2 linked regions of the Shumkonia mesophila genome follow. The protein of the gene in region 1 binds, or shares a complex with, the protein of each later gene. Links are inferred from orthologs where the notes say so. Each region holds a gene or a part of one and is shown in the gene's direction. Other genes may lie near its edges.

Region 1 (8,727 bases):
ATGCCGGTGCCGGTTCGCTGGCGGCCCAGCGATTCGACGCTGCGGGCGTCGGCCGGGACCTGGGCCTCGATGCCGACCACGGCTTCGATGATGCGCTGGACGTCTTCCTGGGCGAGGCTGTCGGCGGCGGCCGGAAAGGCGAGGCCGGCGATCGTTCCTCCAACGAGGATTCCCAAGAACCGCGCCGCCCGGCGGATGGGGGCGGAAATCTGCATCGGCGGTCCCTCCAAAGGGATGGCTCAGGGAATCAGGTGGGGATGACGGGGGGTGGTGAAAAGACCCCGGCCGCCGACACTTCGCCGCAGACAGCGCGTCGGCCTGTGGCTATATATCCGTCCATGTCCGATCCCTTCGAGTTCACCGATTCCCCCGGCCCCGCCGTCGCCGCGCCGTCGCCCTATCTGGCGGGGCTCAACGACACCCAGCGCCAGGCCGTGGAAACCACCGAGGGCGCGCTTCTGGTGCTGGCCGGGGCGGGCACCGGCAAGACCCGCGTGCTGACCACGCGCCTTGCCCACATCCTGCTTCAGGGCAAGGCCCGGCCGTGGGAGATCATGGCCGTCACCTTCACCAACAAGGCGGCGCGCGAGATGCGCGAACGGGTGGCCGACCTGCTGGGGCGCGAGGTCGAGGGCTGGTGGGTCGGCACCTTCCACGCCCTGGGCGCGCGCATCGTGCGCCGCCACGCCGAGGTCCTCGGCCTCACCCCCGCCTTCACCATCCTCGACGAGGACGACCAGCTGCGCCTGATCCGTCAGCTGCTGGAAGCCCGCGGCATCGACGAGAAGAAGACGCCGGGGCGCCTGGTGCTCTCCGCCATCCAGCGCTGGAAGGACCGCGGGCTCACGCCTGCCAAGGTGACGGCGGCGGAAGGCTCGGACGCCTGCGACGGCCATGGCCTCGACCTCTATGGCGAATACCAGGACCGGCTGAAGGCGCTGAACGCCTGCGACTTCGGCGACCTGCTTTTGCATTGCCTGACGCTGTTCCTGGCCGACCCGGAAGCGTTGGCCCACTATCGCCGGCAGTTCCGCTACATCCTGGTCGACGAGTACCAGGACACCAACGTCGCCCAGTACCTGTGGCTGCGCCTGCTGGCCGGCAACGACGGCAACCTGTGCTGCGTCGGAGATGACGATCAGTCGATCTATAGCTGGCGCGGCGCCGAGGTCGGCAACATCCTGCGCTTCGAGAAGGACTTTCCCGGTGCCCACGTGGTCCGGCTGGAGCGCAACTACCGCTCGACGCCGCACATCCTGGGCGCCGCCTCCGGGCTGATCGCCCACAACGAGGGGCGCCTGGGCAAGACGCTGTGGACCGAGGGCGAGGCGGGCGACAAGGTGCTCGTCAACGGGGTCTGGGACGGCGAGGAGGAGGCCCGCTTCGTCGGCGACGAGATCGAATCGCTCCAGGCCAAGAAACACCCGCTGAACGGGATGGCCATCCTGGTCAGGGCCGGTTTCCAGACCCGCGAGTTCGAGGAGCGGCTGATCACGCTGGGCATCCCCTATCGCGTCATCGGCGGCCAGCGCTTCTACGAGCGCCAGGAAATCCGCGACGCCATCGCCTATCTGCGCGTCATCGCCCAGCCGGCCGACGACTTGGCCTTCGAGCGCATCGTCAACGTGCCCAAGCGCGGCATCGGCGCCTCGACGCTCCAGGCCGTCCATGTGCTGGCCCGCGCGCAGGGCGTGCCGCTGACGCGCGCCGTCGAGGACATCGTCGCCACCGACGAGCTGAAGCCCAAGGCGCGGGCCACGCTGGCGGCGCTGCTGGCCGACTTCGATCGCTGGCGCGGCCTGCTTTCCACCATGGACGCCGCCGACCTGACCGCCCAGGTGCTGGACGAATCGGGCTACACGACGATGTGGAAGCAAAGCCGCGCCCCCGACGCCCCGGGGCGGCTGGAGAACCTGAAGGAAATGGTCGCCGCCATCGGCGAATTCGAGAACTTGGCCGGCTTCCTCGAGCACGTCAGCCTGGTCATGGAAAACGACGAGTCGACGGCCGACGACAAGGTCAACCTGATGACGCTGCACGGCGCCAAGGGGCTGGAGTTCGAAACCGTCTTCCTGCCCGGCTGGGAGGAGGGCCTGTTTCCCCATCAGCGGGCGCTGGACGAAAGCGGCACCGGCGGGCTGGAGGAGGAGCGGCGCCTGGCCTATGTCGGCCTGACCCGGGCGCGCCGGCGCGCCATCGTCAGCTTCGCCGCCAACCGGCGGGTCTATGGCCAGTGGCAGAGCGCCATCCCGTCGCGCTTCGTCGACGAGCTGCCGGCCGAGCACGTCGCCGCCAGGGCCGCCCCCGGCCTCTATCGGGGGGGCGAGGCCGGCGGGCGCGGCGGCTTTGGCGAGGCCGGGCGTTTCGGGTCGGGCGGCGGCTGGCCGCGCCGCCGCGCCGCCGCGCCGCTGCTCGATGACGTCGCCTGGAGCATCCAGCCGGCGACGGCGGCGGCCAGCCGCTTCGCTGTCGGCCAGCGCGTCTTCCACCAGAAGTTCGGCTATGGCCGCATCGTCGCCATCGACGGCAACAAGCTCGAAATCGCCTTCGAGAAGGCCGGCGACAAGAAGGTGATTGACAGCTTCGTCGAGGCCGTTTAACGCCGGGGGCCGCCGCAACCGGGGACGCATCGATGACCTTCCAACCCGCCGTCTGGCGCCTGTCGCTGATCGTGCCGCGCCATGCCGCCGAAGCGTTCGCCGAGGCTCTCGAAAGCCTGTCGGGGGCGGTGATCTGGCCGATGATCGAGGACCCGGCCACCGCCGAGATCCGTCTCGACGCCTTCCTGGCCGACGAGCCCGACCAAGCGGCCGTGCGCGCCGCCATCGAGGGGGCGGCCGCCGCCTGCGCCGTGGCGCCGCCCCGTCCCGACATCGTGTGGCTGCCGCCGCGCGACTGGCTGGACGAGAACCGCCGCGCCTTCGAACCCTTCACCGTCGGCCGCTATTTCGTGCACGGCTCGGATTTCGCCGGACCGTTGCCGGCCGGGTGCATCCCGCTCAAGGTCGACGCCGGGCTGGCCTTCGGCTCGGGCCGCCACGAAAGCACCGCCGGCTGCCTCAAGGCGCTGGACGGCCTGGCGCACAGGCCCATCCGCCGGGTGCTGGACATGGGCTGCGGCTCGGGCATCCTGGCCATCGCCGCCGCGCACACCTGGCCGGCCCGCGTGCTGGCCAGCGACGTCGACCCGGCGGCGGTGCGCGTGGCCGCCGCCAACGCGCAGGCCAACGGCGTCGCCTCGCGGGTGCGGGTGGTGTTGAGCGACGGCTACGCGGCGCGCGAGATCGGCCACCGCCGCCCCTACGACCTGATCGTCGCCAACATCCTGGCCAAGCCGCTGCGGCACATGGCGCCCGACCTCGCCCGCAACTTGAGGCCCGGCGGCTTCGCGGTGCTGGCCGGCTTCATCGTCGGCGATGCGGGCGCCGTGCTCGACGCCCACCGCCAGGCCGGGCTCGCGCTCGCCCGTCACGTCGACGTTGGCGGCTGGCGGACGTTGGTGCTTCGCCGGCCGCGGCACGACTGACAAGGGCGGACTGCCGAACGGAAGCGTGCTTCGACTCGGACCTGCGATCCGGCTCGGCGTGAGGTTCAACTTCCATGTCGCGTCCTCAACGCCATCGCTCGGGGCCAAAAACCATGGCCATGCGCTTGACAGACAACACAGCCGCTGAGCAACCGGCAAAGCCGGCGTGTCGAAGGACCCCCCAAAACAATTCCGGCCCCGCGGAGGGGGCCGGAATCACTGGGGTCCGCTGTTGGCGGAAGGTCAATCGGCGATGCACCACGGCCGCTGGAAGGTGCTGACCGAGGCGGCCAGCCCGTCGTCGGCGCAGCCGAACGGGCGGCCGCTGAACGCCGTCGCCGTCAGCCCGTCGTCGGCAAAACATGCGGCAACGCTCGACCTCATCGTGGCGGCCAGCCCGTCGTCAGCGCAACCGTACCCGGGGGCAAAGTTGGTCGGCGCCGTCGCCTGAAGCCCGTCGTCGGCGCAGCCGAACGGGCGGCCGCTGAACGCCGTCGCCGTCAGTCCGTCGTCGACATAGCAGACGTTAAAGTCGGTCGGCGTCATCGCCTGGAGCCCGTCGTCGCCCACGGCCCGATCGCCGCTCCGCCCCATCGCCTCGATGGCGCCGCCGGTGGCCCGCCACGCCGCCATCATGTCGCCGTTTCTCCCGGTATCCATCATGTGCATGTTCTTGTCCCTTGCCATGTTGTGGCTGAACACGTGCTTCAACCGTACGTCGTTGCCCGATCATACGCGCCCGCCCCCCGCCCGCGCAAGCCACGCGCCTTGAAGCCCCGCCCCATCCCGGGGTATGACGGCGCCATGGTTCTGGTTCCCGTCACCCCCGGCAACGTCGAGGCCTATGTCGCCTTCCTGTTCGAGGAATCCGACGCTGACGGCCGTGAGTACATGGCCACCGTCGACGTGCGCGGCTTCGTGCTCAAGCGCGGCCGGGATCGTTTCTATCTGGAAGGCGGGGCGCCGGCGGCCTCCCTCACCGTCGGCCGCACGCCGCGGGCGGACGGCAGCCTCCTCGTTTCGGTCTCCATCACGCCCCGGGGCGGGCGGGCCGGGCCGCTGCTGGCCTGCCTGGGCGAATTCCTGGACGGCGAGGAGAAAACCGGCCCCGCCGTCCGGCGCTACCAGCTGGCCGGGCCGCCCGACCTGGCGCTGCCCGAGGCCGAACTGGGCGCGCTCGGCTTCGTGAAAAAGCCGGGGCGCTGCAAGTATGTGCGCGATCCGGGACCGCCGCGCCAAGGCGAGTTCCCGGGGGCGGAGAAGGCGCTGGCCGCCGGCTACGCCATCCACGAGCTGACGCCGGCCATGGCCGCCGCCGAGCCGCCGCTGTTCGCCGCCCTGGCCGACCTCTACAACCGCGCCTTCGCCCACCATCCCGGCGCCGTCCCCCGGGACGAGGCCCAGATGCGCGAGCGCCTCACCGCCCCCGTCGGCGGCGCCCTGCTGGCGGTCAGGGACGGCGCCATCACCGGCTATCTGCACTACACGCCGATGAGCAGGGAGGTGCTGGTCGGCGAAATTGCCAGCCTGCGCCGCCACTGGGGCACCGGCTCGGTCGACCTGATGTGCCGCCACGTCACCCAATTGGTTGCCGAGCGCTGGGGCCTGCCCATCGTCGGCTACGTCGACGCCACCAACGCCCCGTCCCGCGCCGCCATGGAACGCGCCGGCCTGCGCCACGCCGCCGACTACCCGGTATGGGAATATGCCGTCGAGGCCGGCCAGCTCATCTCCTGAGCCGGTCCTTCGACACGGGCCTTCGGTCCTGCTCAGGATGAGGAAACCTATAAATAACCTCATCGCTGAGCCGCGTCGCTTAAGCGGCGCAAGTCGAAGGATATCAGCGCCTCAGCGCAACTCGGCCCGCGCCCCCAGGTAGATGCCGGCCATGATGATCGGGGCGCCGGCCAGGGTGGCCAGCGGAATGGCCTCGCCGAAATAGATCAACCCGAGTGCCGAGGCCAGGATCGGCTCGCCCAGCAGGCAGACGGCGATGAAGGCCGGATTGAACAGCTTGAGCGCCCAGTTGTAGCCGCTGTGGCCGATCACCTGCGAGATCAGCCCCATGCCGATCATGGCGCCGTAGGTGACCGGGGTGAGGCCGGCGACCGGCAGGCCGAGCGCCAGGACCAGCGCCCACAACAGCACCGCCGCGCCGCCATAGCACAGCGCGACGTAGGAGATGAGCGAGATGCCCCGCTGGCGGGCCAGGCGGCCCATCATCAGATAGCCGGCGGCGCACATGCCGCCCAGCACGGCCAGCCCGTCGCCCACCAGCGAGCCCGAGCCGTCGCCGGCGCTGCCCCAGGCGATGACGGCGCAGCCGGCGACCGACAGGGTCACGCTGGCGGCCACCAATCCGCCCGGCCGCCGGCGGGTGATCAGGGCGGTGGCAATGGCGATCCACACCGGGTTGAGCGTCACCAGCACGGTGCTGTTGGCGATCGAGGTCTGGCCGAGCGAGGCGATCCAGGTGATGAAGTGAAGCGCCAGGAACAGGCCGGCGCCGAGGCTGGCCAGCACCGTGCGGCGATCCAACGCGGCCAGTTCCCGTCGGCGCAGGGCGATGGCTACCGGCACCACGACGAGGGCCGCCGTGCCCACCCGGAAGGCCGAGACGACGAAGGGATGGGCGTCGGCCAGGCGCACGAAGATCGAGCCGTGCGAGACGGCGGCCAGCGCGATGGCCAGCACCGCGGCGGCGGCGGCGCCCGAGGCGCGGGGGGCGGCGGTCGCTGGCGGGGTGGAAGAAGCGGTCATGCGCGGGCTCTTTCGGCGGGATCGACGGACCTAATCATTTCGCGTGGGGGGCGGTCAACTCCGGCATCGCGCGTCCCGGTGGTTCTGAGAGCGTTTCGCAGACGGGGGTTGCGCCGGCCTGCCGCCCTTGCTATTGAGCGGCGGTTTTCGCGCACCCCCTGATGTCAAAAGGGCTCCGGCCATGCAACAGCTTCGTTTCGGAATTCCCAAGGGCAGCCTCGAAGAGGCGACCATCGACCTGTTCGGCCAGGCCGGCTGGAAGATCAGCGGGCGTTCGCGCAACTATTTCCCGGCCATCGACGACGACGAGATGACCTGCGCCCTGGTGCGCTCGCAGGAAATGGGGCCGACGGTGGCCAGCGGCGCGCTCGATTGCGGGCTGACCGGGCTCGACTGGGTGATGGAAACCGAAGCCGATGTCGAGACGGTCTGCGACCTCGTCTATTCGCGGGCGTCGGACAAGCCGGCCCGCTGGGTGCTGATCGTCGATCGCGAGTCGCCGATCAAGGGCGTCGAGGACCTTCAGGGCAAGAAGGTGGTGACCGAGCTGGTCGGCTTCACCAAGCGCTATCTCGCCGAGCGCGGCATCGAGGCCAAGGTCGACTTCTCGTGGGGCGCCACCGAGGGCAAGGTGGTGCAGGGACTGGCCGACGCCGCCATCGAGATCACCGAGACCGGCAGCACCATCCGCGCGCACGGGCTGCGCATCGTCTGCGACCTTTTGCACACCCACACCGTGCTGATCGCCAACAAAGAGGCGCTGAAGGACCCCTTCAAGAAGAACAAGATCGAGCAGGTGGCGCTGCTGCTTACCGCCGCGCTGGCGGCCCGCCATAAGGTGCTGCTCAAGATGAACGCGCCGGTCGCCAAACTCGATGCGATCGTCGCCGTGCTGCCCGCCCTCAATTCGCCGACCGTCAACCCCCTGACCGACGAGAAATGGGTGGCCGTGGAAACGGTGGTCGACCGCGACGAGGTGCGCGAACTCATCCCCAAGCTTCGGGCCAACGGCGCCGAAGGCATCCTGGAACTCGACATCCGCAAGCTCTGCTGAGACGGGAATTTTGGGGACACCTTACTAAATTCGGGCAGAAACCACGGAAGAGGCGGAGGCGTCCGAATTTAGTAAGGTGTCCCCAAAATTCCAAAGGTGTCCCCAAAATTCCGTGGAACCTAAAGTGCGTGTGGCGGTTATAGGCCCCGCAGGCTCTTGAGGACGCAACGCGCCATCATGCGGGGACGCGCCATGATCGGCCGGAAAGCGGCCGTTTCGTCCGCTGCCAGACTTGCGGTGGCGGCGGTCCTTGCGCTGGCTGCGGCGTGCCAGGCCGGGCCGGTCGACAAGGGCGGACGCCGCGTCCAGTTGTCGGAATGGAAGGCCATCGACGTCGCCGACGTCGACCTCGACCTTCCCCTTCTCGTTCCCGCCAGGGTCACGGCGGTGCAATACCAGAACCGCGACAACCAGATCAACCACCACCGCATGGAACTCGACGGCGGCAAGGGCACCCTGGTGACCGAGCACTTCTCCACCGCCTGGTACAGCGACGCCACCGAAGGCCGCATGGGCGACATCGCCGTGTTCAAGGCGGCGCTGGCCCGGCGCTTCGAGCGGAGTTTCGCCAACTTCGGCGAGATCCGCGAAATCACGCACAGCCGCCGCAAGGCCATCGGTTTCGCCGCCGACGTCACCATCACCGACCCCGGCCGCGGCAAGTGCTTCTTCGCCATCGCCGCCTACCGGTTGAAGGAACGCACCGGCTATGGCAACGGCCCGGGCAACGTCGATACGGTGGTGACGCTCGGTTATTGCGACGTCGACGGCAACATTCCCGATTTTTCGCGGGCCCTGGCAAACGTCGACGTCGTCGCCGACCGCGCCGCCTTCGCGGCCGCCCTGGCCGAGAAGCGAGCGGGCGAGGCCAGCCAGTACAGCGGAAGGCCCTGAGCCGGCGGCCCCCCCCCACCGCTTTCCGAGAACGGGCCTTTTCCCCATCCTCAATTTTAAGTAGTATACCGCCGCGCAAACCGTCGAACGTCGATTGCGGCGGATGCGCGTTCGGGGGAGTTCATTGGGGGGAGGAATCCATGAAAAACGGGAAGAACCCGGCCTGTCCGGGCGTCATCCTTGCGGCCGTCGCCGCGGCCGGTCTTCTGCTGGTCTCGGCCTGCCAGACCGGGCCGGTCGACAGTGGCGGACGCGGCATGCAGCTGACGGAATGGAAGATCGTCGACGTGGCCGAGGTCGACCTGACACTTCCCCTGCTGATCGCGCCCAAGGTGACCAAGGCGGAATACCAATGCCGCGATAACAACATGAATCACCACAGGTTGCAGCTCGACGGTGGAAAGGGAGGCATCTATACACAGTATGTCGTCGCGTCCCTTTATGGCGAGGAGACGGAGAAATCGCTTAACGATGTCGAGAAGTTCAAAACGTT
Region 2 (8,697 bases), on another replicon or contig:
CGAGGCGGCGCGACGCTGGACGGAGGGGAAGGGAGCCGGGCTGATGGAGGTTGCCGGAGAGCGCTTCCTGCTCGATGTCCATCGCATCGCCGATGGCGGCTGGTTCGACCTCAGCGTCGTAATCGCCACTCCCGAGGCGGATTTCGTGAAGCCGCTGGTGCGCATGCGCGATCGCAGCCTTTTCTTTTCGGGACTGATTCTCGCCGCGGCGTTGCCGATCGCCTTTTTCGTCGCCCGCCGGATGGCGCGGGCGCTAACGCACATGGCCGGGGACGCCGATCACATTCGCCGGTTGAACCTAGACGAGCGGCCAGAGGCTTCCTCCTTCGTCCGCGAGATCCAGAAACTGGCGACGGCGATGACCATGATGAAGGCCTCGCTGCGCACCTTCGGCCTTTACGTGCCCAAGGCGCTTGTCGGACAGATCATCCAGGCCGGCGGCAGCGTCGCCTTGGGTGGGGCGCGGCACGAGGTGACCCTGATGTTCACCGACGTGACCGATTTCACCACCTTGGCCGAACACACCCCGCCCGAGGAGCTGTTGACCCGTACGTCCGGGCTGTTCGAGGAAATCGACGCCGCCATCGGCCGCCACAAGGGCATTGTCGACAAGTTCATCGGCGACGCCGTCATGGCGATCTGGAACGTGCCGCAGCCGGTGGACGGCCATGCCCGTCTTGCCTGTCTGGCCGCCCTGGAGGCCAACCAGCGCCTCGCCGTCTTCAACGCCGATTTGTCCGCCAAGGGCTTGCCGCCCATGATCACCCGCTTCGGCATCCATACGGGGATCGCCGTCGTCGGCAACGTCGGCTCCTCCGACCGCATGAACTACACGGCCGTCGGCTCCACCGTAAACATGGCGGCGCGGTTGGAGGGGCTGAACAAGGTGTTCGGCACCCGCATCCTGGTTTCGAGAAGCACCGCCGCCAGGGCCGGCGGCGATTTCGTGTTCCGCTGGCTCGACACCGTGATTCCGAAGGGCGCCAGCGAGCCCCTGGATGTCTTCGCCCTTTGCGGCCTCTTGCCGAAAGCCGCCGCGGCCGCAGGATTGACCGGCATAGCCCCCGACGAGATCGATTTCGTCCGTCGCTGGAACGAGGCCCAGGCCCTGCTGCGGCGATCCCGGAATTGGGCCGCCGCCGCCGCCGCCTTCGCCGAATTGGCCGCCGCGCGGCCGGACGACATCAACGCCGCCGCCGCCCGGGAAACCGCCGCCGGGCTGGTTGGCCACCCCGTCGATGCCTGGAGCGGCGTCAGGACCATGAGCGAGAAATGATCGACCGCCGCACCCTGCTCGCCCGCCTCGCAGCCGCGCCGTTCCTCGCCGGCCGGCCGCGCCCGGCCTCCGCCGACACCCCGCTGGCGCTGTGGACGAGCGAAATCGAACCGGCGCGGCTGCGCGTGATCGAATACATCGCGACCGCCTACGGCGCATGGGCGGGAGTCCCACCCGTCACGGTCGTTTCCATTCCCGAAGAAAAGATCGTCGCCTCCGTCGCCGCCGCCCATCGCGCAGGCCACTCGCCGGACCTCGTGAATACGGGCGGCGACCTTCTGCTGGCGCTTTGCGAGACCGGCTGCCTCGACAGCGACGTCGCCGCTGCCTTCATCGCCGACATCGGCGGCTTCTTCGCCGGGCCGGTCATCGCCCTGAGGTCGTCGGCCGGTTTCCAGGCCGGCATTCCCTTTCACGGCTGGCCGCAGGTGTTGTGGTATCGCCACGACATGTTCGCCACGGCCGGACTGCCCGAGCCCGGCAACATCCCCGACCTCGTAGCAGCGGCGAAGGCCCTGCACGAGGGCCCGCGAGGCCGGATCGGCGTCGTCTGCGGCACCGACGGCGGCCTCTATACGCAACAGGTTTTCGCCCAGATGGTGCGGGCCGAGAGTGGCAGCCTGTTCGCTGCCGATGGAACCCCAACCCTGGACGATGCCTCCGTGCACCGGACCCTGGCGTCATATGCCGCCATGGCCGTCTATGGGCCGCCCGGAGTGGTGAACTGGCGGGCCCGCGACTGGTATATCCAGGGCCGCGCCGCCATGATGTTCTATTCCAGCCTCATCATGGACGATCTCGCCATCGCCGGCATCGCCCGCGATTCCCTACGTGGCGACCGCTTTGCCGGGCTGGGCGGCGCCGCATTCGACCCCGAGCTGGTTCGCCGGACGAAACTGGTGACCGCATTCGCACCGACCGGGGCTTCCTATTCGGCGATCAACGGCCTCGGCGTGCCACGCGGTCTGGACGGCCGGCGCCGCACTGCGGTCTACGACTTCCTGCGGTTCCTTTTCCGGCCCGACAGTTACGTGGTGTGGCTCCACATGGCGCCGGGCGGCATGCTCCCCGTGCGCCGGGACATTGCCGGAACAGATGCCTTCCTGCGCGATCCCCTGGGCGTGTTCCGCCGGTTCGGCCGTGACCAGGTAAGCCGTCTGGCCGACTCCCTGACCCATCCGGGGTCGTTCACCCAGTGGCACGGCACGACGGTACCCAACGCGGCGACAGTACACGCGGACGGGCTCGTCGGGCGCATGGTCGCCAGGGTGGTCGCGGGAGCGGCGAGCCCGGCCAACAGCGCGCGGGCCGCCCAGGCCGAGGCGGAAGCCCTTCTTCTCCGGGGCTGACGCAATGGCACCGCCCTCAAAAACAAGGGGGATGGCCGACGGCCATCCCCTCGTTCACTTTAAGAGTACTGACGATCAATCCTAGCGGAGCGCCCCGCAGGCCCGCTGGATGCGCTGGCAGGCCTGCTCCAGCACTTCGGTGGCGGTGGCGTACGAGATGCGGAAGTAGGGTTCCAGCCCGAACGCCGCGCCCTGCACGGCGGCGACGCCCTCGGCCTCCAGCAGGTAGGTCACGAAGTCCTCGTCGTTCTTGATGACCTTGCCGTCGGGCGTCGTCTTGCCGATACAGCCCTCGCACGACGGGTAGACATAAAACGCCCCCTCGGGGTTCGGGCAGAACAGGCCCTTGGCCTGGTTCAGCATCGAAACGACGAGGTCGCGGCGCTGCTTGAAGATGGCGTTGTTCTTGGCGATGAAATCGTGCGGGCCGTTGAGCGCCGCCACCGCCGCCGCCTGCGAGACCGAGCTGGTGTGGGTCGTGCTCTGCGACTGCACCTTGTCCATCGCCTTGATGAGGGCGACCGAGCCGGCCGCCCAGCCGACGCGCCAGCCGGTCATGCAATAGGCCTTCGAGGCACCGTTCAAGGTCAGCGTGCGCTCGTAGAGCTTGGGCTCGATCTGGGCGATGGTGCTGAACTTGAAGTCGTCGTAGACGATGTGCTCGTACATGTCGTCGGTCATGATCCAGACGTGCGGATGCTTGAGCAGCACGTCAGCCAATCCCCGCAATTCCTTCGCCGTGTAGCCGGCGCCGGTCGGGTTCGACGGCGAGTTGAGGACCAGCCATTTGGTCTTCGGCGTGATCGCCCGGTCCAACGCCTCGGGGGTGAGCTTGTAGTTCTGCTCCTTCGGGCAGGCGATGAAGACGGGCGTGCCCTCGCACATCAGCGCGATGTCGGGGTACGACACCCAGTAAGGGGCGGGGATGATCACCTCGTCGCCGGCATCCAGCGTGGCGATGAAGGCGTTGAAGATGGTCTGCTTGCCGCCGCAGCCGACGGTGATCTGCTCGGGCTTGTAGTCGAGCCCGTTGTTGCGCTTGAAGGCCGCACTGATCGCCTTGCGCAGTTCCGGGGTGCCGCTGACGGCGGTGTATTTGGTTTCGCCGCGATCGATCGCCGCCTTGGCGGCCGCCTTGATGTGGTCGGGGGTATCGAAATCGGGTTCGCCGGCGCCCAGGCCGATGACGTCGCGCCCGGCGGCTTTGAGCTCGCGCGCCTTCGTCGCGACCGCGATGGTCGGAGAGGGCTTAATACGGGACAGACGGCTGGCGATAAAAGACATGATCTGATCCATCATTTCCAAGGGTGATCGCGAACCCGAACACTACGATGGGGCCTATTGCGAAGCAACGGGGAAACACCGGGATTTGGGCATCCGGACGCACGCGCGGGCGCCGGCTGGGGTGGCGCCGTTGACAGGACGCCTTCCAGGGTCCACATGGTGGGCGCGGAAGGAGCCGAACCGTGCGCGCCAGCCCCGACGATTTTCCCCTGTTCAATCCCCCCCGCCGCCCGCCGGCAACGGGCGGGCAGCCGTTCAAGCTGGTCAGCGATTTCGAACCGGCCGGCGACCAGCCGCGCGCCATCGAGGCGCTGCTCGAGGGAATGAACGCCGGCGAGGCCAACCAGGTGCTGCTGGGCGTCACCGGCTCGGGCAAGACCTTCACCATGGCCCACGTCATCGCCCGCACTCAGCGCCCGGCCCTGGTGCTGGCCCCCAACAAGACGCTGGCCGCCCAACTCTACGGCGAGATGAAGGCGTTCTTCCCGGAGAACGCGGTCGAGTACTTCGTCTCCTACTACGACTACTACCAGCCCGAAGCCTATGTGCCGCGCACCGACACCTACATCGAGAAGGACGCGGCCATCAACGAACAGATCGACCGCATGCGCCACGCGGCGACGCGCTCGCTGCTGGAACGCACCGACGTCATCATCGTCGCCTCGGTGTCCTGCATCTACGGCATCGGCTCGGTCGAAACCTATTCGCAGATGGTCGTCGAGCTGACGGCCGGCACCGCGCTCGACGTGCGCGACCTGATGAAGCGCCTCATCGAACTGCAGTACCGGCGCAACGACACCGACTTCCACCGCGGCACCTTTCGGGTGCGCGGCGACGTGCTGGAGATCTTCCCGTCGCACTACGAGGACCGCGCCTGGCGGCTGTCCTTCTTCGGCGACGAACTGGAAAGCATCTGGGAGATCGACCCCCTGACCGGCGAGCGGACCGGCACGCTGGAATCGATTGTCGTCTATCCCAACAGCCACTACGTGACGCCGCGCCCCACCCTTTTGCAGGCCATCCCGGCCATTCGCAAGGAACTCAAGCAACAGGTCGACACCTTCGTCGCCGAGGGCAAGCTGCTGGAAGCCCAGCGCATCCAGGAGCGCACCACCTTCGACCTGGAGATGCTGGAGACCCAGGGCTTCTGCTCGGGCATCGAGAACTATTCCCGCTATCTCACCGGGCGCAATCCCGGCGAGCCGCCGCCGACCTTGTTCGAATACCTGCCGGAGAACGCGCTGCTGATGGTCGACGAAAGCCACGTCACGGTGCCGCAGCTGGGCGGCATGTTCCGCGGCGACTTCAACCGCAAATCGACGTTGGCCGATTTCGGCTTCCGGCTGCCCTCCTGCATCGACAACCGGCCGCTGCGCTTCGAGGAATGGAACCGCATGCGGCCGCAGACGGTGTTCGTCTCGGCCACGCCGGGCCCGTGGGAACTGACGCAGACCGGCGGCGTCTTCGTCGACCAGGTGGTGCGCCCGACCGGACTGATCGACCCCTCGTGCGAGATCCGCCCGGTGGAAAGCCAAGTAGACGACCTGCTGGCCGAGGCCAAGGCCTGCGCGGCCAAGGGCCAGCGCGTCCTGGTCACCACGCTGACCAAGCGCATGGCCGAGGACCTGACCGAGTACCTGCACGACCACGGAGTGCGGGTGCGCTACATGCATTCCGACATCGACACCCTGGAGCGCATCGAGATCATCCGCGACCTGCGGCTAGGGGCGTTTGACGTGCTGGTCGGCATCAACCTGCTGCGCGAGGGCCTCGACATTCCGGAATGCGCGCTGGTCTGCATCCTGGACGCCGACAAGGAGGGTTTTCTTCGCTCCAAGACCAGCTTGGTGCAGACCATCGGCCGCGCCTCGCGCAATCTCGACGGCCGGGTCATCCTCTATGCCGACCACATGACCGAATCGCTGAAATACGCGCTCGACGAGACCAACCGGCGCCGCGAGCGCCAGAAGGCCTACAACCTCGAGCACAACATCACCCCGGCCTCGGTCCGTCACGGCATCTCCGACGTTCTCGATTCCGTCTACGAGCACGACCACTTCACCGTCGATACCGGCGTCTCCGGCGACAAGCACCTGGTCGGCCACAACCTGCGCGGCCACATGGTCGAGCTGGAAAAGCGCATGAAGGCCGCCGCCGCCGAGCTGGAGTTCGAGGAGGCGGCCCGCCTGCGCGACGAGATCCGCCGGCTGGAGGCCATCGACCTCGGCCTGGATAAGGCCGGCACCGCGCCCAGGGCCGCCGCCGCGGCCGGCTGGAAGCCCGGCAAGGGCGCCGGCAAGGCCAAGAGCCAGCGCCGCCGGCCGCACTGAGACGCGGAAGATTCACCACAGAGGCAAAGAGACACAGCGACTGTCTTGGATTTCAAGCGCTGTGCCCTCTGTGGTTCCCCTTCTCTGTCCTTCCCTAGACGCCGCGGCCCTTGGACAGCTTATCCGCCAGTCTTGTCGGCTCGGGCAGGCGGAAGCGCGGCGCGCAGGCCAGCACCCATTCGACCGCCGCTTCCAGGCTGATCCGGTGGCCGATCGAGACGTAGAGCGGCCTCACGCCCGTTCGCGTGCGCAGGACCACACCGATCACCTCGCCGCGGTGCAGGAGCGGCGTTCGCGACCCCCGGGCCGACCCCGGCTCGTCATGCTCTCCGCACAGCCGCGACTTGGCCGCCCCGATGGTGGGAATGCCGGTGAGCAGGCCCACATGGCTGGCGATGCCGATGCGGCGCGGATGGGCCATCCCCTGTCCGTCGACCATCAGAAGGTCAGGCGACGTCTTCAGGGATTCAAGCAGTGCCAGCACGGCCGGCGCCTCGCGAAAGGTCAGCAGCCCCGGCACGTAAGGAAAGCGCGTCGGCTGTTCGAGCACGGCGGTTTCCAGCACCGCAAGGTCGGGAAAGGAGACGACCGCGACCGCCGCCCGGGTGACGTCGCCGCCTCCGGGAAAGGCGACATCGACGCCGGCGATCCGGCAGACCTTCGCCGGCTGGCCAACCGTCTCGATGAGCGGCGCCAGCCGTTTCTGGAGGGCGATGGCTTCAGCGGCCGTTGCCGGCCAGGGATGGGAAATGGCGCTCACGGTGCGAGCTTGCCGGCGCCGACGGCACCCCGTCAAGCGATTGACGCCCTTCGCTCGGCGATAGGAAAACCGCGCGTCAGGCGTTAAAATGGCGGCGGCCTCAACCGGGGAGCGCACCGAGACGCCATGGACGTGATCATTTCCCTGCTGCAGCAGATGAGCGTCTACCTGGTGGTGGCCTATCTGTTCAGCAAGACGCCGATCCTGAAATCGCTGTTCGCCGTGTCCATGCGGCTGCCGCCCAAGGCCACCATCTACGTCGTCTTTTCGGGCTTCTGCATCCTCGGCACCTATTTCGGGCTGGAGCTGCTGGACGCCATCGTCAACACCCGGGCCATCGGCGCCGTGTTGGGCGGCCTGCTGGGCGGCCCGGTGATCGGCTTGCTGGTCGGTTTCACCGGCGGCCTGCACCGCTATACTCTGGGCGGCTTCACCGACCTCGCCTGCGGGCTGTCGACCACGGCGGAGGGGCTGCTGGGTGGTCTGGCGTGCCTGTACCTGCGCCGGCGCGGTCGGGTGAACGCACTGTTCAACCCGTGGACCGCCTTCGCCGTGACGCTGGTCGCCGAAGGTGTGCAGATGGGCATCATCCTGCTGGTCGCCCAGCCGTTCGAGCGGGCCCTCGCCCTGGTCGAAGTCATTGCGGCACCGATGATCCTGGCCAATTCGGCGGGGGCGGCGCTCTTCATGAGCATGATCCGCGACCAGCGCGACATGTTCGAGAAGTACAGCCAGCTTTCCTCGGCCAAGGCGCTGCGCATCGCCGAACGGGCGGTGGGCATCACGCTCGAAGGCCTGACCCCGGCCACGGCCGAACGGATCGCGCGCATCGTCTATGAGGAGACCGGCGTCGGCGCCGTGGCGATGACCGATCGCGAGAAGATCCTGGCCTTCGTCGGCATCGGGGCCGACCACCACACGCCGGGTGCCCCCCTGATGTCGGAACATTCCAAGCGAGCCATCGAGACCGGCGAAGTGGTGTTCGCCGACGGCATCGAGACCAAGTACGCGTGCTCGCTGTCGGCCACCTGCAAGCTGGGTTCCTCGCTGGTCGTGCCCATCCGCTCGGACACCGAAGTGATCGGCACGATCAAGCTTTACGAGCCCAAGAAGAAGTTCTTCCTCAACATCAACCGCACCCTCGGCGAAGGCATCGCCAGCCTGCTGTCCAACCAGATCCTGGCCGGCCGTTTCGAGCAGCAGAAGAACCTGCTGGTGAAATCCGAACTCAAGCTGATCCAGGCGCAGATCAATCCGCACTTCCTGTTCAACGCGCTCAACACGGTCGGCGCCATCATCCGTACCGATCCCGGCGAGGCCCGCGAGCTGCTGGTGCATCTGTCCAACTTCTTTCGCAAGAACCTGAAGCGCGCCAGCGATCTGGCGACCTTGAGGGAGGAGCTGGACCACGTGAATTCCTACCTGCGCATCCAGACGGCCCGTTTCGCCGACCGCCTGAAGGTCGAGATCGACATCGACCCGGCCTTGCTGGAAATGCGGCTGCCCACGTTTACCCTGCAGCCGCTGGTCGAGAACGCCATCCAGCACGGCATTTCCGATGTCCTGGAGGAAGGGCGCATCACCATCCGCGCCCACGCCTCGGGTGGCGAGGTGATCCTGCTGGTCGAGGACAACGCCGGCGCCTATAGCGAAGCCGAGGCCACCCCCGGCGGATTGGGCATGGGCATCGTCGACAAG

The links.
Region 2: the proteins of ODR01_RS22940 (region 1) and uvrB are in contact, whole or in part, in a crystal structure (PDB 7EGT), measured with the Thermus thermophilus proteins. The link is inferred for Shumkonia mesophila from one-to-one orthologs. Residues at the interface, in WP_096412145.1 of Thermus thermophilus: His654, Arg656, Phe657, Gln666, Asp668, Glu669, Lys680, Arg681, Leu682, Ser683, Lys685, Tyr686, Ala687; in WP_096411307.1 of Thermus thermophilus: Glu23, Leu25, Arg26, Asp27, Gly28, Glu29, Arg30, Phe31, Arg55, Glu326, Asp327, Phe328, Glu379, Ser382, Gln383, His398, Gly400, Arg401.

Annotation. Positions count from the first base shown.
Region 1 is NZ_JAOTID010000021.1:18,390-27,116, reverse strand. What follows is about bases 1-2,969. They hold ODR01_RS22940 (ATP-dependent helicase), read left to right. Parts: upstream 1-338; coding sequence 339-2,600; downstream 2,601-2,969. Other genes in these bases: ODR01_RS22935 (50S ribosomal protein L11 methyltransferase), read left to right, coding at 2,633-2,969; ODR01_RS22945 (S1C family serine protease), read right to left, coding at 1-215. Outside these bases: more of ODR01_RS22935, read left to right, coding at 2,970-3,526; ODR01_RS22930 (hypothetical protein), read right to left, coding at 3,770-4,237; ODR01_RS22925 (GNAT family N-acetyltransferase), read left to right, coding at 4,331-5,263; ODR01_RS22920 (DMT family transporter), read right to left, coding at 5,375-6,286; hisG (ATP phosphoribosyltransferase), read left to right, coding at 6,468-7,340; ODR01_RS22910 (hypothetical protein), read left to right, coding at 7,533-8,234; ODR01_RS22905 (hypothetical protein), read left to right, coding at 8,375-8,727. UniProt on the Escherichia coli protein: A helicase with DNA-dependent ATPase activity. Unwinds DNA duplexes with 3'-5' polarity. Translocates on single-stranded DNA with 3'-5' polarity. Initiates unwinding more efficiently from a nicked substrate than double-stranded DNA.
Region 2 is NZ_JAOTID010000001.1:154,082-162,778, forward strand. What follows is about bases 3,727-6,665. They hold uvrB (excinuclease ABC subunit UvrB), read left to right. Parts: upstream 3,727-4,091; coding sequence 4,092-6,239; downstream 6,240-6,665. Other genes in these bases: ODR01_RS00690 (pyridoxal phosphate-dependent aminotransferase), read right to left, coding at 3,727-3,909; nfi (deoxyribonuclease V), read right to left, coding at 6,334-6,665. Also shown: ODR01_RS00680 (adenylate/guanylate cyclase domain-containing protein), read left to right, coding at 1-1,276; ODR01_RS00685 (ABC transporter substrate-binding protein), read left to right, coding at 1,273-2,625; more of ODR01_RS00690, read right to left, coding at 2,707-3,726; more of nfi, read right to left, coding at 6,666-6,999; ODR01_RS00705 (sensor histidine kinase), read left to right, coding at 7,126-8,697. UniProt on the Escherichia coli protein: The UvrABC repair system catalyzes the recognition and processing of DNA lesions. A damage recognition complex composed of 2 UvrA and 2 UvrB subunits scans DNA for abnormalities.